One region of the Gordonia sp. DT30 genome, then DNA from elsewhere that is predicted to be linked to it. Evidence: predicted binding sites of a transcription regulator. Region 1 holds the regulator's gene; each other region holds the start of a gene.
What was found. Region 1 encodes LexA, which represses DNA repair genes until DNA is damaged. Its sites were predicted from a motif close to CGAACANNTGTTCG; they were not measured.
Positions count from the first base shown of each region.

Region 2: a site for LexA is predicted at 2,462-2,475, ahead of ACLQ3C_RS00565 (DUF222 domain-containing protein). Genes of this name have one in related genera too.
Region 3: a site for LexA is predicted at 2,997-3,010, ahead of ACLQ3C_RS14895 (SAV_6107 family HEPN domain-containing protein). Genes of this name have one in related genera too.

Region 1 covers NZ_JBNCLY010000002.1:299,118-304,592, reverse strand. The annotation lists gene nrdR (transcriptional regulator NrdR) at 1-393, opposite strand, end outside; gene ACLQ3C_RS03385 (LysM peptidoglycan-binding domain-containing protein) at 434-1,036, opposite strand; gene lexA (transcriptional repressor LexA) at 1,404-2,054, shown strand; gene ACLQ3C_RS03375 (phosphoenolpyruvate--protein phosphotransferase) at 2,110-3,828, opposite strand; gene ACLQ3C_RS03370 (DeoR/GlpR family DNA-binding transcription regulator) at 4,030-4,800, shown strand; gene ACLQ3C_RS03365 (1-phosphofructokinase family hexose kinase) at 4,797-5,475, shown strand, end outside.
Region 2 covers NZ_JBNCLY010000001.1:121,160-126,634, reverse strand. The annotation lists gene ACLQ3C_RS00575 (glucose 1-dehydrogenase) at 328-1,062, opposite strand; gene ACLQ3C_RS00570 (diacylglycerol kinase) at 1,185-2,291, shown strand; gene ACLQ3C_RS00565 (DUF222 domain-containing protein) at 2,517-3,515, shown strand; gene ACLQ3C_RS00560 (dihydrofolate reductase family protein) at 3,758-4,360, opposite strand; gene ACLQ3C_RS00555 (helix-turn-helix domain-containing protein) at 4,360-5,301, opposite strand; gene ACLQ3C_RS00550 (PaaI family thioesterase) at 5,432-5,475, opposite strand, start outside.
Region 3 covers NZ_JBNCLY010000015.1:85,750-91,224, forward strand. The annotation lists gene ACLQ3C_RS14880 (LppM family (lipo)protein) at 1-505, opposite strand, end outside; gene ACLQ3C_RS14885 (phytoene desaturase family protein) at 590-2,218, opposite strand; gene ACLQ3C_RS14890 (GNAT family N-acetyltransferase) at 2,215-2,880, opposite strand; gene ACLQ3C_RS14895 (SAV_6107 family HEPN domain-containing protein) at 3,152-3,619, shown strand; gene ACLQ3C_RS14900 (DUF3040 domain-containing protein) at 3,820-4,224, shown strand; gene mraZ (division/cell wall cluster transcriptional repressor MraZ) at 4,782-5,222, shown strand.

The DNA.
Region 1 (5,475 bases):
GAAGGAACGATAAACCGACGCGAAGCGCAGATATGCCACTTCGTCGAGGTCGCGCAGCGGTTGCAGGATCGCCAGCCCGACCTCGTTGCTGGGAATCTCGGCAGCTCCGGAGGCCCGCACCGTCTCCTCGACCTGCTGGGCGAGCTGGGCGAGATCGTCTTCGTCGACCTGCCGGCCCTGACACGCGCGGCGCACCCCGCGCATCACCTTCTCGCGACTGAACGGCTCGGTCACGCCGTTGCGCTTGACCACCGCGAGCACGGCGGTCTCCACAGTCGAGAAACGGCGGCCGCAGGCACTGCATGAGCGGCGCCGGCGGATGGCCTGTCCTTCATCGGCGACACGGGAGTCGATGACCTTGGTGTCGTCATTCCTGCAGAACGGGCAGCGCATGCACCTAGGATACCGCCCGCCACCGCACCGACTTCTCGCGTCACCGGTAGGCCGGCGCGAGCAGCGACTGCCCTGCCTGCACGGCACTGCCGGACATGTCGTTGAGTTCGACGATCTTCTCGATCACCGACTGCCGGGGCATGTCGGGCGCCACCCGCGCCGCGATGGCGTTCAGCGATTCCCCGGCGCGCACATGGACCACCTGGGTGGCGATCGGCGCCGGCCGTGCCGACCCCCGCTGGGCCGATTCCTGATAGTCCGAACCGGCGACGGCGACCAGCCACACCAGTAGCGCCAGTGCCACGCCGGTCAGCACGGCCACCAGTGCGCCGGTCCGGCGAGACCTGTGGCCACCCGGATCACCCGTTCCGGCCAGGTGATGTGATCCGGCCGGTGACGTGCACCAGGTGCCGTCGGCGCCCGGTATCCGCCGGGAGACCGGGCGGATCGGCCGCCGGTCGGCGGGACGACTCACGGCCGAGGAACGCCGGGGGGCGCGGCGAGGATCGAGCGGCCGCTGTTCGCGGGGACGGGCGCGCGGAACCGGGTTGGTCGCGCCGGCGCGGGTCTGGCCGGTGAAGGTCTGGTCGGTACGGGTCCGGCCGACGCGGGTCTGGTCGGTCGACAAAAGGGTGCTATGCATGGTCTCTTCCTGTCTCGATCACACATTCGATGAACGGATGTTCGAGTTGTACCACCCCCCTCCGACAATTTCTCCACAACACGTCGAACAGACGTTTGAGGATGTCCGAAACCTCGGCTATTCTGACCGGTGATCAGCTCGACCACAGGCCCGCGACAGGTGTGCACGTCACCTACCGGCCCACGGCCGGGGTGGCACGCACCCGATCGAAAGGACTCGAATCCCGATGAGTGAGAAGAAGGACCGTTCGTCGCGGCCGGCCGAGGCGGCCGATCCGGAGTCGGCCACCACAGAGTCGAGCACCGATGACGCCGCGACGGCGGCGACACCGCAGGTTGATGACGCGGCGGCCGCCCCGCGGCGGCCCATCGTGCCGAGGGGTTTCGAGGCACCGCTCACGCCACGTCAGCAGGGAGTGCTCGACGTCATCCGCAAATCGGTTCGCGAGCGGGGATATCCGCCGAGCATCCGCGAGATCGGTGATGCCGTCGGGCTCGCCTCGACCTCGTCGGTCGCGCATCAATTGCGCACGCTGGAACGCAAGGGACTGCTCAAGCGCGACGCCAACCGGCCGCGCGCGGTCAACGTGCGCGACGCCGACCCGACGCCCACCGATGACAATCCGAACTCGGAGAACCTGCCCACCCCGACCTTCGTCCCGGTGCTCGGCCGCATCGCGGCGGGCGGCCCGATCCTGGCCGAGGAGGCCGTCGAAGACGTCTTCCCCCTGCCTCGCGAACTCGTCGGTGAAGGTTCCCTCTTCATGCTGCGGGTGGTCGGCGAGTCGATGGTCGACGCCGCGATCTGCGACGGCGACTGGGTGGTCGTGCGCCAGCAGAACGTGGCCGACAACGGTGACATCGTCGCCGCCATGATCGAAGGCGAGGCAACGGTCAAGACGTTCAAGCGCAAGGACGGCCACGTCTGGCTGATGCCGCACAACGAGTTGTTCGAGCCGATCCCCGGTGACGAGGCCGCCATCCTCGGCAAGGTCGTCACCGTCATGCGCCGGATCTGAGCGCAGGCGCTGATCAGCTGCGCGGTGTGTCAACCACGTTTCTCACACCGCGCAGTTAACAACGCAACGCCTCGCGGGCCGCGGCGCGAGCCGCACCCGGTGCAGCGGTGGCCACCGCCGCCGTGGCCGCGGCGCGGCATCGATCGAGGTCGACCTCGGCGAGTTTCGCGCCCACCGCGGCCGCGGCGGCGGGTGCACTCGACAACGATGTGACCCCGAGTCCGACGAGGACACAGGCGAGCAGCGGATCGGCCGCCGCCTCACCGCACACGCCCACCGGGGTGCCGGTGCGCGAACCCGCCTCGGCGACCATCGCGATGAGAGCGAGGACCGACGGCTGCCACGGATCGGTCAACTCGGCGAGCTCGGCCGACATCCGGTCGGCAGCCATCGTGTATTGCGTCAGGTCGTTGGTGCCGATCGAGACGAAGTCCACCTCGGCCACAATCGCCGGCGCAAGTATCGCTGCCGACGGGATCTCGATCATCACTCCGGCCACCAGACCCCGTCGGCGTACTTGCGCGGCGAATTCGGCCGCCTCGGCGGCCGAGGCGATCATCGGCGCCATCACCCATGGCGTGCTGCCGGTTTCCTCGGCGGCGCGCGCGATCGCATCGAGTTGTCCGGCCCGGATCTCGGGGTGTGTCGCCGCGATGCGGTTGCCGCGCACACCGAGTGCGGGATTCGCCTCGGTCCCGTGGTCGACGAATTTCAGCGGCTTGTCCGACCCCGCATCCAGGGTGCGGATCACCATCTTCTTGCCTCCGAAGGCCTCGATGACCTCCCGGTAGAGTGCCGCCTGTTCGTCGAGGGACGGTTCGTCCGGGCGATCGAGGAAGGCCAGTTCGGTACGGAACAACCCGACTCCTTCTACCGGGGACGCGGTGGCCGCACGGGCCGAGACGCCATCGGCGACATTCGCCAAGATCGCGACCTCGTGGCCGTCGGCGGTGTGACCAGGCCCGGTCCAGCCCGCAATCGCCTCCACCTCCCGGCGGCTCTGCTCCACATCGGCTCGCGCTCGGTCCGGATCCGGTTCCACCACAATCGTTCCCGCGGCCCCGTCGACCAGCACCGCGGTACCCGCGGAGACGACGTCGAGTTCGGCAACAGCCACCACACACGGAATCCCGAGTTGCCGGGCGATGATCGCGGTGTGACTGGTCGGTCCGCCCAGTCGGGTCGCCAGCGCGGTGATCAACTCCGGGTCCAGGCCGGCGGTGTCGGCGGGCGCGAGGTCGTCGGCGAAGAGGACCGACGGTTCGTCGGGCACCGGGACCCCCGGTTCGGGCTGCCCGAGCACCTCGGCGACGACGCGGTCACGCACATCGTTGAGGTCGGTGACGCGTTCGGCCATCAGTCCGCCGAGTTTGGTGAACATCGCCGCGAACTGCTCGGTTGCGGCGACGGCGGCGGCGGGCGCGGGCGTGCCCGTGCCGATCAGCTTCGACACCGCACCGATCCAGCCGCGGTCCTCGGCGAGTCCGGCCGTGGCGATCAGGACCTCGGCGGCGGCCCCGGACGCGTGTGAGGCACGCTCGCGCAAACGGGCCGCCACCACCCCGGCGGCGGCGACGAAGCGGGAGAGTTCGGCATCGCGCTCCGCCTCCGAAACCGGTGGCGGCGCCACCTCGGTGGCCTCGACGGTCATCCGTCGGCCCGGCCGCACCACCGGACCGTAGGCCTTGCCGCCGACGACCGGCGTCCCGCCCAGTTCACGCCCGCCAAGTTCTCGCCCGGCGTGCGGGTTGTCTTCCCGTATCTGCTGGTTCACGACTTTGGCCCTTCTCGTCGTCTAGCTCTGGTCGTCGACCGCGGCCGGGCTGTGAATCAGGCGTCCGCGAAGCCGTCCTGTGATCGAAGTTACAAGAATTCCTTGACTTGTCAACACACTCAAGCGTAAACACAGATATATCAACATCGATAGCCACAGAAACCAACATGCGGTGTCGGTGGACAGACCGATCGGAGAGACGTGTACGCGGAAGAACGACAGCAGGCGATCGCCGAGCTGGTCCGCTCGAATGGGCGCGCATCGGTGAACGCACTCGCCGACCGGTTCGAGGTCACCAGCGAAACGGTGCGCCGGGACCTGGCGGGTCTCGAGCGCGCCGGCCACCTCCAGCGCGTCCACGGTGGCGCGGTTCGACCGGGGCTCATCGCGATCGTGGATGAACAAGGCATCGATGAACGCGAGGCCACACACATCGATCAGAAGGCGGCCATCGGGCGGGCGGCGATCCGATTCCTTCCCGGCGACGGCGGATCGGTGGCCCTCGACGCCGGTACGACCACCTATCAGGCCGCCCTCAACCTGCCCGCCGATCGCCGACTGAGCGTGGTGACGAGCAGCCTGCCGCTGGCGACATTGCTGTGCGGACACGCAGCGGTCACCTTGCACCTGGCCGGCGGCCGCGTGCGACGGCTCACCCAGGCGGCGGTCGGCGCCGAAACCGTTGCCCGCCTGGAGCAGTTCCGCGTATCGGTCGCCTTCATCGGCACCAACGGCATCAGCGAGGGCGCGGGATTGTCGACTCCCGATCCGGATGAGGCCGCGGTCAAGTCGGCCCTGGTGCATTCGGCCCAGCGGGTGGTCGTACTCGCCGACTCGTCGAAGATGAACCGGGAGGATTTCGCCGGCTTCGCCGCCCTCGACGACGTCGACGTCCTCATCACCGATGCCGGTATCGACCCCGCCTTCTCGGCGGTCCTGTCCGCGCGCGGTATCGAGGTCGTGATCGCATGATCCTCACCCTCACCGCGAATCCCTCGTTGGACCGCACCCTCGAGATCGCCGGGCCGCTCGAACGCGGCGAGGTACAGCGGACCACCGGGGTTCGCGCCGAGCCGGGCGGCAAGGGCGTGAACGTGTCCCGGGTGGTTGCCGAGGCCGGGTTGCCGACCATCGCGGTCCTGCCCGCACGGGCCGGGGATCCGCTGCTCGCGGCACTCGACCGGGCCGGTCTGCACCATGAGACCGTCGCCGTCGCCGGCGAGGTGCGTGCCAACGTCACCATCGCCGAACCAGATGGCACCACCACCAAGATCAACGCTCCGGGGCAACGTCTCGACGATCAGCAGTTGCACGCGCTCACCGACCTGATACTGGCGCGCGCCGTCGACGCCGACTGGGTCGCCTTGTGCGGTTCGCTGCCGCCGGGGGTTCCCGACAACTGGTACCGGGTACTGGCCGATGAACTGATCGGTCGTGGGCATCGGGTAGCCGTCGACACCTCCGGCGCACCGCTCACCGCTGCGGTGACCGGACGAATCGATCTGATCAAACCGAACGAGTACGAACTCGCCGAGGTCAGCGGCGCGGACCCGGAGGTGCTGCGCCGGGCGGCCGCCGATGGTGACCTCACCCCCATCGTGGCCGCGGCGGCCGAGATGGTCCGACGCATCGGCGGCTCGGTGCTGG
Region 2 (5,475 bases), on a different contig from region 1:
ATGGCGACGACTCGACGCGCGAACGTCACATAAGGACGTTCGCGTCAGATCAGCAGGTTCATCTGCGGCCGGCGCGTACGCCGGCGGCCTCCCATCGGCTCACGGGACCAGTGTCGCCGGTGGCGGGCGGCACGTCAACGTGATTGGGAGCTGCGGGTGTGCGGGCGAGCACCAGCATCCGCTCCTCGACCGTGTCGACAGTGGCCGGGACCATGGTCACCGTCGCGGGGACGTGTGCGGCCGCGAGGGTGGCCTGGACTGCTGATTCCGGCCAGACTCAACGGAATCGGAGGTTGTTTGGAGGTCTGCTGCCCGGCGCCCGATTTCTCACTTATGCGGCACGTCGGCCGACAGTCCACCGTCCATCACGAATTCGGCACCGGTCGCGTAAGAGGATTCGTCGCTCGCGAGGAATACCACGAAGGTCGATACTTCCGCGGACTCGGCTGCGCGGCCGAGCGGCACCTTCACCATGTCTTCCGGCAACCCCTCGGTCATCGGGGTCCGAATCAGACCGGGATGGATGGAGTTGACGCGAATATTGTGGGGTGCGAGTTCAAGTGCCGCCGACTTCGCGAGCCCGCGCACCCCCCATTTCGATGCCACATATCCATGTGCCCATGGGCTACCGCGCAATCCTTCGACAGACGACACATTGATGATCGAGCCGCCGCCGGCCGCAATCATCGGGTCGGCGACCGCCTGAATGCCGATGAAGGTACCGGTGAGGTTGACATCGATGATCTGTCGCCACTTGTCGAGGCGGAACTTCTGGATCGTCGACCCGTTGACGATCCCGGCGTTGTTGACCAGAACGTTCACCTTGCCGAATTCGTCGACGGCAGTGGTGACGGCGGCCTGCCAGTCGTCGGTAGAGGTCACATCGAGGTGCACGTAACGCGCGTGCTCCCCCAGTTGGTCGGCCAGCTTCTTACCCTCGTCGTCGAGAATGTCGCCGATGACGACCTCCGCTCCTTCGGCGATCAGCGCTCGGGCGTGCTCCGCACCCATGCCGCGGGCCCCGCCGGTGATCAGTGCAACCTTGTCATCCACTCGTCCCATGGCGAGCAACCATACCGGCGAATCGACAAAATGAGAACACGTTCTACCAACCTCGCGCCGGTCGTGGTCTACTGGTCCGGACACTCGTCCGGACATATGTTCAGGTTCCCCAGGAGAGAGCGATGAAAGTCAGTCACGCCAGCACGTTCAGGGTCGGACTCGTAGGGACCGGCAACGCCGGCAAACTCGCCCTGAACCAGCTCATCCTCGATCCCCGGTTCGACCTCGTCGCCGTCTGCGTACATACACCCGAAAAGGTCGGCACCGATGCCGGATCGCTTGCCGGACTCGCGGCGACCACGGGTGTCCTCGCGACCGACGATCTCGCCGAACTCATCGCCGCCCAACCGCAGTGCGTCGTGTACTGCGCCATGGGAGACACCCGGCCCGTGGAAGCGACTGCGGATGTCGTCCGGCTACTCGCGGCGGGAATCAATGTGGTCGGCTCGGCCCCCGGCCATCTGCAGTATCCCTGGGGCGCCATGCCACAGAACGCGATCGACAAGGTGCAGTCCGCGGCGCTCGACAACCAGGTGAGCATATTCATCACCGGCGTCGATCCAGGATTCGCCAGTGATCTCATCCCGCTTGCCTTTGCCGGGACGTGTCAGCGCGTCGAACAGATCCGCTGCATGGAAATCGCCGACTACGCCACCTACGACGGTGCCGAGGTCATGTTCGACGTGATGGGTTTCGGAAAACCCATGAACGAGACCCCGATGTTGTTCCTGCCCGGAATTCTGGGACTCGCCTGGGGCACCACCATTCACCATGTGGCCGCCGCGATGGGCGTAACGGTGGACGAAATCGTCGAGAATCATGAAAGCGCGCCTGCACCAGACGGTTTCGAGGTCGCCGCTGGAACGATCGCCAGAGATACCCGTGCGGCGGTACGCTTCGAGATCATCGGCATGGTCGACGGTGAGCCGGCGATCGTGGTCGAACACGTCACGCGTTTGCGCGGCGACCTGCGCCCGGATTGGGCACAGCCAGCACAACCCGGCGGATGCTATCGCGTCGAGATCGTCGGCGAGCCGTCCTATCGCGTCGACATCTGCCCCACCAGCCGCAAGGGCGACCACAATCACGCGGCGATCGTCGCCGCAGCCGGTCGAATAGTGAACGCAATTCCCGCCGTGGTTGCGGGCCCGCCGGGAATCCGTACCGCCCTTGACCTTCCACTCATCGCCGGACCCACGCTGACGCCGGTGCCGGGTCGGTGTGGCTAGGAGCGAGCGCAGCCTGCATACCGACCTCGGCGTTCTCGTCCGGAGCGAATCGCCGGCCGACGTGACTACTGTTCACCGCAGGGAAAGTCGTTCACCGCTGTGGCAGCAGTTCACCGGTGTGACGAAACTGGTTGCAGCCCTTGTGGATTAACCCTCGAACACTTGCGCGTCGAACGAATATTCTGCTACACTGGAGTCATCGCAAGATCATCCCGGGGGGAATCCATGATCGACGACACCACTCATTTCGCAGAGCTTTCGGCTGAACTGTTCGCGGACCTCATCGCCCAACTCGACGACCGGACCTTCCGTGCGGATATCACCTCCCGAGAGGCGTTCGCGGCAATGCAGCAGCTGATCGTGTTGCGCAACATGCTCGATCACTACGCGGCCACCCTGACCGGTGAGTTCGACCGCCTCAAGATGACCGCACCCCAAGGCCGCTCGGTACGACAACTGTTGATCACCATGGGAATCGCGCCGGCTGTTGCCGGCCGACTCGTCCGCGTCGGCACTGCCACCGATATCGACGGCCTCCGCACACATACCGTCGACGGTGCGATAGCCCTCGACCACGCAGACGCCATCGTCCACGGACTCGGCCACATCAAATCCCGCGCCGGCGAACCCGTCACCCCCGAACAACGCCGCGATCACACCCGCGCGCTCGTCTCCCAAGCGTTGTCGGGTATGAGTCCAGCCGAAATCGGTAAGCACGCACGCCAACTCGGCAACCTCCTCGCCGACGACACCGGCGGCGCACCCGCCGCCGAAGACCGCACCCTCAACAGCGTCACCCTCGCCACAACCAGCGACGGCCGCCTCGACGTGCGTGCAGATCTCGACATGAGTGTCGGCGAAAAGCTGTGCACCACCCTCGAAACGCTGTCCGCACCCACACCCCAACCCGACGGCTCCCACGACCCGCGCACCGTCCGACAACGCCAATCCGACGCACTCGAAACACTGTTGGAAGCCGCCGCCCGCGGACTCGCCGACGACACGGTGTCGACGACATCGCGGTATGACGTGCTTTTGACACTCAACGCCGACCAGCCCGACCGATCCGCGCTGCAACACATGGGGCCGGTCACCGACCAACTCGCCACCACATTGACGTGTGACGCCCAACTGACCGTCGCCATCCTCGACGACGAACAAACACCCCTACAACTCGGACGCCGTAAACGATTGTTCACCAACGCCCAACGCAAAGCGTGGTGATGGGGTTCGACCGGCATCCGTGGCTCATCCCGCCCGCCACGGTCGACCCGAAACGACGACCACTACCTGCCTACAACCGACGCACCCTACGCCTCGACAGCGCTGCCTGACCACACTGGCCGCCTGAAACAGGCCTGCCCACAAGACTTCCCGACCCCCGCACCCGGCCCGCCGGGACCGCAACTGTTGTTTGAGAACTTCATAGGGCGCGGCCCCGGACTCAGTACGACCCCGAGCCGAAGTCACCGAACCGGATCGCGGGGACCGACGACTTCGTAACGGGCGCAGAGGAATGCTTCATTCCGGGCGTAGTCGACCAGCGTCAGGTCGAAGGCCTCGGTGAACAGGGGGCGTCCGCTGCCGAGGGTGACCGGAGCGATCGACACGATGATCTCGTCGAGCATGCCTGCTCTGGCGAATTGGGCGGCGAGACCACCTCCCCCGACGATCCACACGTCTTTACCGGCCGCAGTGTCGTCGATGTCCGCCCGCAGGGACGACGGGTCGCCGGATACCACGCGAATCGTCGCGGACACCGGGTCGAGAGCGCGATGGGTGAACAGAAAGGTCGGTACCGTATACGGCCACGGGCGCCCCTGTGCCAACTCGTTGTCCAATAGCCCCAGTTCGTTCTCCAATAGCCCCAGTTCGTTCTCCAATAGCCACTGGTACGTGGTGGCTCCCATCACGATGGCACCGATGTCGCCGATGAAGTCGGAATGATTCATCGGGCCGTTCTCGTCGATCGGCTGGCTCAGCAACCAGCTCAGGTCGTCATGGTCGTCAGCGAGATACCCGTCGAGTGTCATCGCGGTGTAGTACCGCCAGCGCGTCGAGTCGGTCATCACAATCCTCCAGAATGTCTGCGGTGCCAGATGATCAGGTCAGGGTCATGTTCGGGCGCCGACATGTCGAGGCCGGCGTCGACGAGCATCATCCGCAACAGCATCCGGCGGTGCGCTGCGAAAGTCATTACATGTGAGACGATTTCGGACAGCAAAAAGGATTGGGGCGGATCACAGATCGCATCGATCACGCGGTCCGACCACGTTCCGCGCCGGTCGATGTCGCGAATCAGCGACAACCATCGTCCCGCAACCTGATGATGAAGCGCCACCAGCGAATCCAGGTCGCCCGTTTCGGTCTCGGGCATGTCGCTGCCCTCGATGGCCGTCAGCCACGGGACCTTGTCGGTGACGAGATGGATCAGCACATGCTCGACGGAATCGTCGGATTCCGGCCAGCGGACGATCCGGTTGCCGGGCAATCGGATCCGCGAATAATCCGCCCGATCGAGCTGCTTGGCGGCATCCAGGAGAACAGCGGTGTCGTCGAGGTCATGGCGCACCATCAACGCCACCACATTGCCGGCAGTATCTGCACTCGACGCCGAACCCTCCACGTATAACCCGGTGGGCGAATGGAAGTGGATTCCGTTGGGTGCAGGTAGCCAGTGTCCGCGTCCCGGGTCGTCTCCGGCCGCACTCGGCGGATGTCCGTATGCGCGGGCGAAGGCCCGGCTGAATCCCTCGACACTCTCGTAGCCGGAATCAAAGGCGACGTCGGTGACGCGGTGACCGCGCCGCAGGTACCAGGCCGCCCGCTCGAGCATCACCCGCCGGCGCATCGCCACCGGAGACTCCCCCGCAAAGCGGCTCACCTGCCTGTTGAAGTGGAACTCCGAGGCATGCACGCTCGCGGCCATCCCGGCCAATGACGTGTTGCCGTCGTCGAGTACCGCGTCGAGGAGTTCACGAACCCGGTCGCGATCGCCCGGAACCGTCATCGGATCGCCCATGTCGTCATGGCATCCAGTATCGGCCGCGCATGCCCTCTTGTGCTTGACCGTTCTTGCCCACCCCGGCTCCCGCATGGGCGGTCACCACCGGCCTCCGCGCGTCACCGGTCCCCGAGGGTCAACCATCACCGAGAGACTTCCGGAGCTTCTCGGCGGCGTCGG
Region 3 (5,475 bases), on a different contig from region 1:
ACTTGAGGTAGTCCCGCCGCGGGATGAGCCCGTTGAGATCGGCCGAACCCGTTAAGCGCACCACCTCGCCGCTGCGTTTCGCGCCGAGCTCCATGGTCATCGAGGTGTCGCCGAATGCATCCGCCACGATGTCGCCGAGCTGGCCGAGCTGCCCGGTGGTGAGGTTGCTGAACGTCGCACGACTGCCGATCAGACCCTGGTTGCTGTTACCGCTACCGGCGCCCGGTGGCACCGAACTCGGAGCCGCAGAGCTCTCCGAAGGGGTGTGCTGGCGGTACTCCGAGACCGCGATGTTGCCCCGCATCGATTCGGGGATGTCGAATTGCGGTGCCCCACCGGGGTTGTCCGGTGTCGTCGCGACGATCACGCTGCCGGCGAAGCGGTCACCGACAGTGGTGGATCGTTCCAGACAACCCGACATCAGCGGGGCCGCGATGAGCAGCATGACCGCGAACAGGAGGGCAGACGCGCGGGATGGGCTCAGGCGGGGGATCGGCGGACGCACGTGCTCATCGTGCCAGACCCGACAGTGGTCACGGCCGCAGGCGCAACCGCGTGTATCGATCGGCGGCCGATTCCGGGCCGCCGGTCAGCGTCGCGGGCGCCCGCGACGGCCGCTGCGTGCGATGGCGGCCCGCCCGGCGATGCGTCCACTCGCCCCGGTGACCCCACCGCCGGGGTGCGTCGATGCCCCGGCGAGCAGTATCCCGCCGGCGCCGGGGACCTCGTGGCCGGACAGATCCGGATGCGGACGCAGCATGAACATCTGGTCGATCGACATCTCGACATGCATGATGTTCCCGCCGACGAGGCCCAGCTCCGTCTCCAGCGATTCCGGCGTCTGCACGTGCCGGTGTTCGATGCCCTCGGCGAAGCCGGGGGCGTGGCGCTCGACCTCGGCGATGACGGCCTCACCTGCCACCGACGCGGCGCGCGACCACTCGGTGCCGTCGGCGAGATGGCGGGGGTGCCATTGGGCCCACAGATTGACCAGATGGCGTCCGGGTGGGGCGAGCGTCGGATCGATTCCGGAAAAACTCATCGCCACGCAGGCGGGCCGGGCAGGCAGTTCGCCGAGCGCCGCGGCGGCCTCGGCCCGGCGCAGTTGGCGGCGGTCGGTGACGAGGAGGCCGAGGGCCGAGTGCACGCCATGCGCCGGAAGGTCGGTGGGTAGGCCGCGATAGGTGGGCAGCTCGCGGGTGCCGAGCCGGACGGCCATGCCGATGCCCGTGCCGACCGCGATCTCCGATCGCCAGCGCGCCAGCAGGTCCGCGTCGAAGCCGCCGGCGCCCAGCAGATCCAGTGTGGTCATGATGTGGCACGCGCTGATGACCGTGTCCGCACACCAGCTGTCGCCACCGGCGCCCCGTACCCGCCAGTGGTCGGTGCACCGGGTGATCTCGGTGACCGGCGCGTCGGTTTCCACCTCGCCGCCGTCCGCGGCGAGGCGACGCAGGAGTGCGTCGGTGAGCGCACCGCTGCCGCCCACGGCCCGACCCGGTGGGATCTGATGCATCAGGGCGGCGAATCCGATCATCGGTGCCGTCGCCGGGGCGCTCATCGGTGGGCCGGATTGTGCGCCGAACCAGGCCAGGGCGGCCTTGAGATGTTCGGAGGCGAACCAACGGTCCAACAAGGCGTCGCCGGAGGCCATCAGCTCCTGTGTCAGGGACATCAGCCGTCCCGAGCGCGCTCCGAGCGGACCCGAACGCGCGGTGGTCGCGGTATGACCCAGACCGCCGAAGGTGCGTGCGAAACGGCCCGGCGTCGCGGGTTCGTAGAAGGAGCGCATGAGGGCTTGTGCGCGCGGTGTCCAGGTGGCCACGAAGGCGCGGTAGGCGTCGGCGTCGGCGCGCCCGCAGGACAGCTCGATGGACGCACACGTGGCGTCGAGGTCGGTGCGGAACACGATTGCCGGTGCGGTGTCGGTGGCCGGGCAGAACGCCCACGGATCGCAGTCGAGGTAGGTCAGTCCCGCGTCACTGAGGCCGAGTTCGTCGGGGACCGGCGAGTGCCGGATCATCAGGTGCGCCGATGACCCGCGATCGACCCGGTAGCCGGGGAACCGCTCGACCGTCGACACCGCGCCGCCGGGAACGGTGTCGCGCTCGAGGACGCGGACCGATCGGCCGGCGCGGGCCAGATAGGCGGCGCAGACCAGGCCGTTGTGTCCGGCACCGACGACGATGGCGTCGACCACCCGATGGTGACTGTTCATCGTGTCGCGTCGGGCGGGGCGGGTGCGGGCTCGGTCAACGGCAGCTGTCGGCCGAGGAAGGCAAAGGGCCGTGGATCGCCGGTGAAGGTGAAGTTGCGCAGCACGTCGGCGAATCCGAGCCGGCGGTACAGCGACCACGCGCGATTCTGCTCGGCCGGGATCTCGGGAGTCGACAAGAGCACCTGGCGTTCAGGGCGGTCGGCGAGCAACTGGCGGAGCAGCCACTGGCCGATGCCGTTTCCCTGTGCGGTGGGGTGTACATGTAATTCGGTCAGCTCGAAATAGTCGTCGGTGATCGCGTCGACAACCCGCGGATCGCGCCCCGACGTCCGAAGACCGGCGCGCAGTTGTTGATTCCACCATTGGTCTCGCGCGCCGCGATAGCCGTAGGCGATCCCGACGAGTACTTCGTCCTGGGCCGGGGACACCGGGTGACGCAGCCGGCGGCGGGCGAGGTCCATCGAGGTCGACTCCGCGGGGGGCGCGTGGGCGATTGCGCCGTAGGCGTTCCATCCGGGGCGGGCGATGTGCTCGCGCCACAGCCCCGCGCGATGCATCTCGGTGCCGCGGGGGTAGTTCATCGCGGTGACGTAGATCTCGAGTGCGGGCCCGAGCCACACCGCGCAGTCGCGTTGCTCGAGGCGGGCCAGGCGGACAGTCACGTCCCATCCTCTCTGATCGGTCGTGGACCGGGTCTCTCGTGCGCCCTCGCGGACATTTTTGTCGGTGGCTTCGGGCATCTTGATCCCGAGAGCAGATCTGGCTATATTGAAACTGTCGAACGGGTGTTCGATGAATGTGCCTCCGCAAGCTGTTCGCCTTCACCCGACGACCGACGCCATCCGGCGGTGGGCGAGGGAAGCGCCTGCCACCGGATCGCGTTGACCGAGTCGAGTCGCCGATGGGCGGCTCCGCACCCGAAGGAGGGAGCCCATGATGACACGTCGGACGACGCATCGGGCGCAGGTGGATCCGGTTGTGGTGGGCCGTGCCCGCGGACTCCTCGAACGCGCGGACAACCTCCTCGACAACGCGAGCGGAATCGCCGATGACGCCGAACGCTTCCGCCAGTTGTATCTGACTGCATTGCGAGCCGCGGGTGCCGCGCTGGCCATCGGTGAGCCCGCTTACGGTCGCTCGACGCGCGGGCTGTCGTCGAACGCGTGGAATCGCCTGGCTGCGGTCGTGCCCGAGCTCGCAGATCAGGCCGGCCGGTTTTGCGCGTGGTCGTCTCTTCGGATGAATATCGAGGCCGGGATCGAGCGCCGGGTGGACCCGGTGGTCGTCGCCGAGCTGCACCGTCTCGTGTTGACGTTTCTCGACACGGTCGAGGGTCTGGTGATCGCCTACGAGCAAGGCGGAGGGGCTCCTGGATCGCGCTCGCTGGCGCACCCCGCATGACATGGCGAGACGTCCCGTCGCGGGCGGTGTTCGCGCACGACGACGGCGGTGAGCACAAAAACGATCCCGCGAATACGGTAATGGTGGTCGCCACCGGAATCACCTCGTATCATGGTCACCAGGCCGCGAGGATAGTCATCGGGCGAGTATCGCGGCGGACATCGCGTCGATGGCTCGTCGGTAACAGTTAAGGAGGGTCGGTGCCACTCTCAGAGCACGAGCAGCGCATGCTCGAAGAGATCGAAAGCGCTCTGTACGCCGAGGACCCGAAGTTTGCGTCCAGCGTCACACGTCGTCGTCTCGGACGTTCGACAGGTCGTCGCCGCCTGCAGGCAGCCGTCGTTTTCGTCATCGGCCTGGCGCTGTTGGTCGTGGGTCCCATCACCGGACTCGACGTGGGCGGATTCCCCATCTTGAGTCTTATCGGCTTCCTGGTGATGTTTGCCGCCGCGCTCCTCGCGTTGTGGGGCGGCCGACCCGGTAAGGGGGCCTCGTCGGCCTCTGACGGTGGCACGCGTGGCCGCGGATCGAAGCCATCGACGCCCAAACGGAAGTTTTCCGAGCGGATGGAAGATCGTTTCAACCGTCGCTTCGAGCAGGAATGAACCTGTCCGCGCGAGTGACATTGCCGACAACTGCGACATAGGAACAACGCCGGCGACGTAGGCGCCCGCACGGCTCAGCAGGCGTGCCTCACGACTGACAACCGACCACAGCCGCACACCCTCAGGTGTGCGGCTGTTGTCGTATCCGGGGAGCCCGTCGGACTGGGGAGCCCGTCGGGCTGGGGCGGTTTCAGAGCGTCGGAGGACCGGAGCCCGTTCATTCCTGCACATCCTTCCCCACCCCGATCCCCACGGCGCCCCACCCCGATCCCCACGGCGCCCCACCCCGATCCCCACGGCGCCCCACCGGCCCGCCAAAGTGACCCCACCAGGCACGTGAGTGATCTGGCGTCACTTCAATACATTGCCGACGTCGGTCGCGACACGACGCGACGCGCGGGTCTCATCGCGTTAGAAATCGCACTGAACTGCGGTTTTCGGCGGGAGTGGTGGGTGAGTGGGGAGTAAGGGGTGGAAAGTGGTGGAAAGTGGGGTAGTGTGGGCGGCACTGGGAGAGGCGATCGGAACGCCGATTCCGGTGGGCAGGAGGTGCCGATATGTCGATGCGATTTGTCGGTACCTACACGCCGAAATTGGACGACAAAGGGCGACTCACGTTGCCCGCCAAGTTTCGCGACGCACTGGCAGGAGGGGTCATGGTCACACGCGGTCAGGACCACAGCCTGTCGGTGTATCGGGCCGACGAGTTCGATGCGATCGCGGAGAAGACGATGGAGGCCTCGCGCAACGATCCCGAAGCGCGCGCCTTCCAGCGGTACTTCTTTGCCAGCACCGATGAACAGCGACCCGATGGGCAGGGGCGGGTCACCGTGTCCGCCGAACATCGGCAGTACGCGGGACTGTCCAAGGAGTGTGTGGTGATCGGCAGTTTCGATCACCTGGAGATCTGGGACGCGCAGGCATGGCGCGACTACCAGAGCCAGCATGAGGAGAACTTCTCGGCGGCGAACTCCGCGGCATTGAGCGCGGTGCTCTAGCCGAGTCGAAAAGTGCCGGACAGATGCACATGGCTTCCGGTGGCACGAGGCCTCGACCCGGTCCGACCCTGGCGTACTTCCCCAACGCCAGGTGCGTGATCGGGTCGGGACCCCGCTCCACCAGAATCCGCCGCAGCCAACACACGACATCCGGTCCCATCAGCCGGCCTTGGGCCACGGGATCGGCGTACTCGGAGGTAGGTCGGTGACACCGCAGAACGACGACAACGGATCGGGCGTCGACGCCACGCCG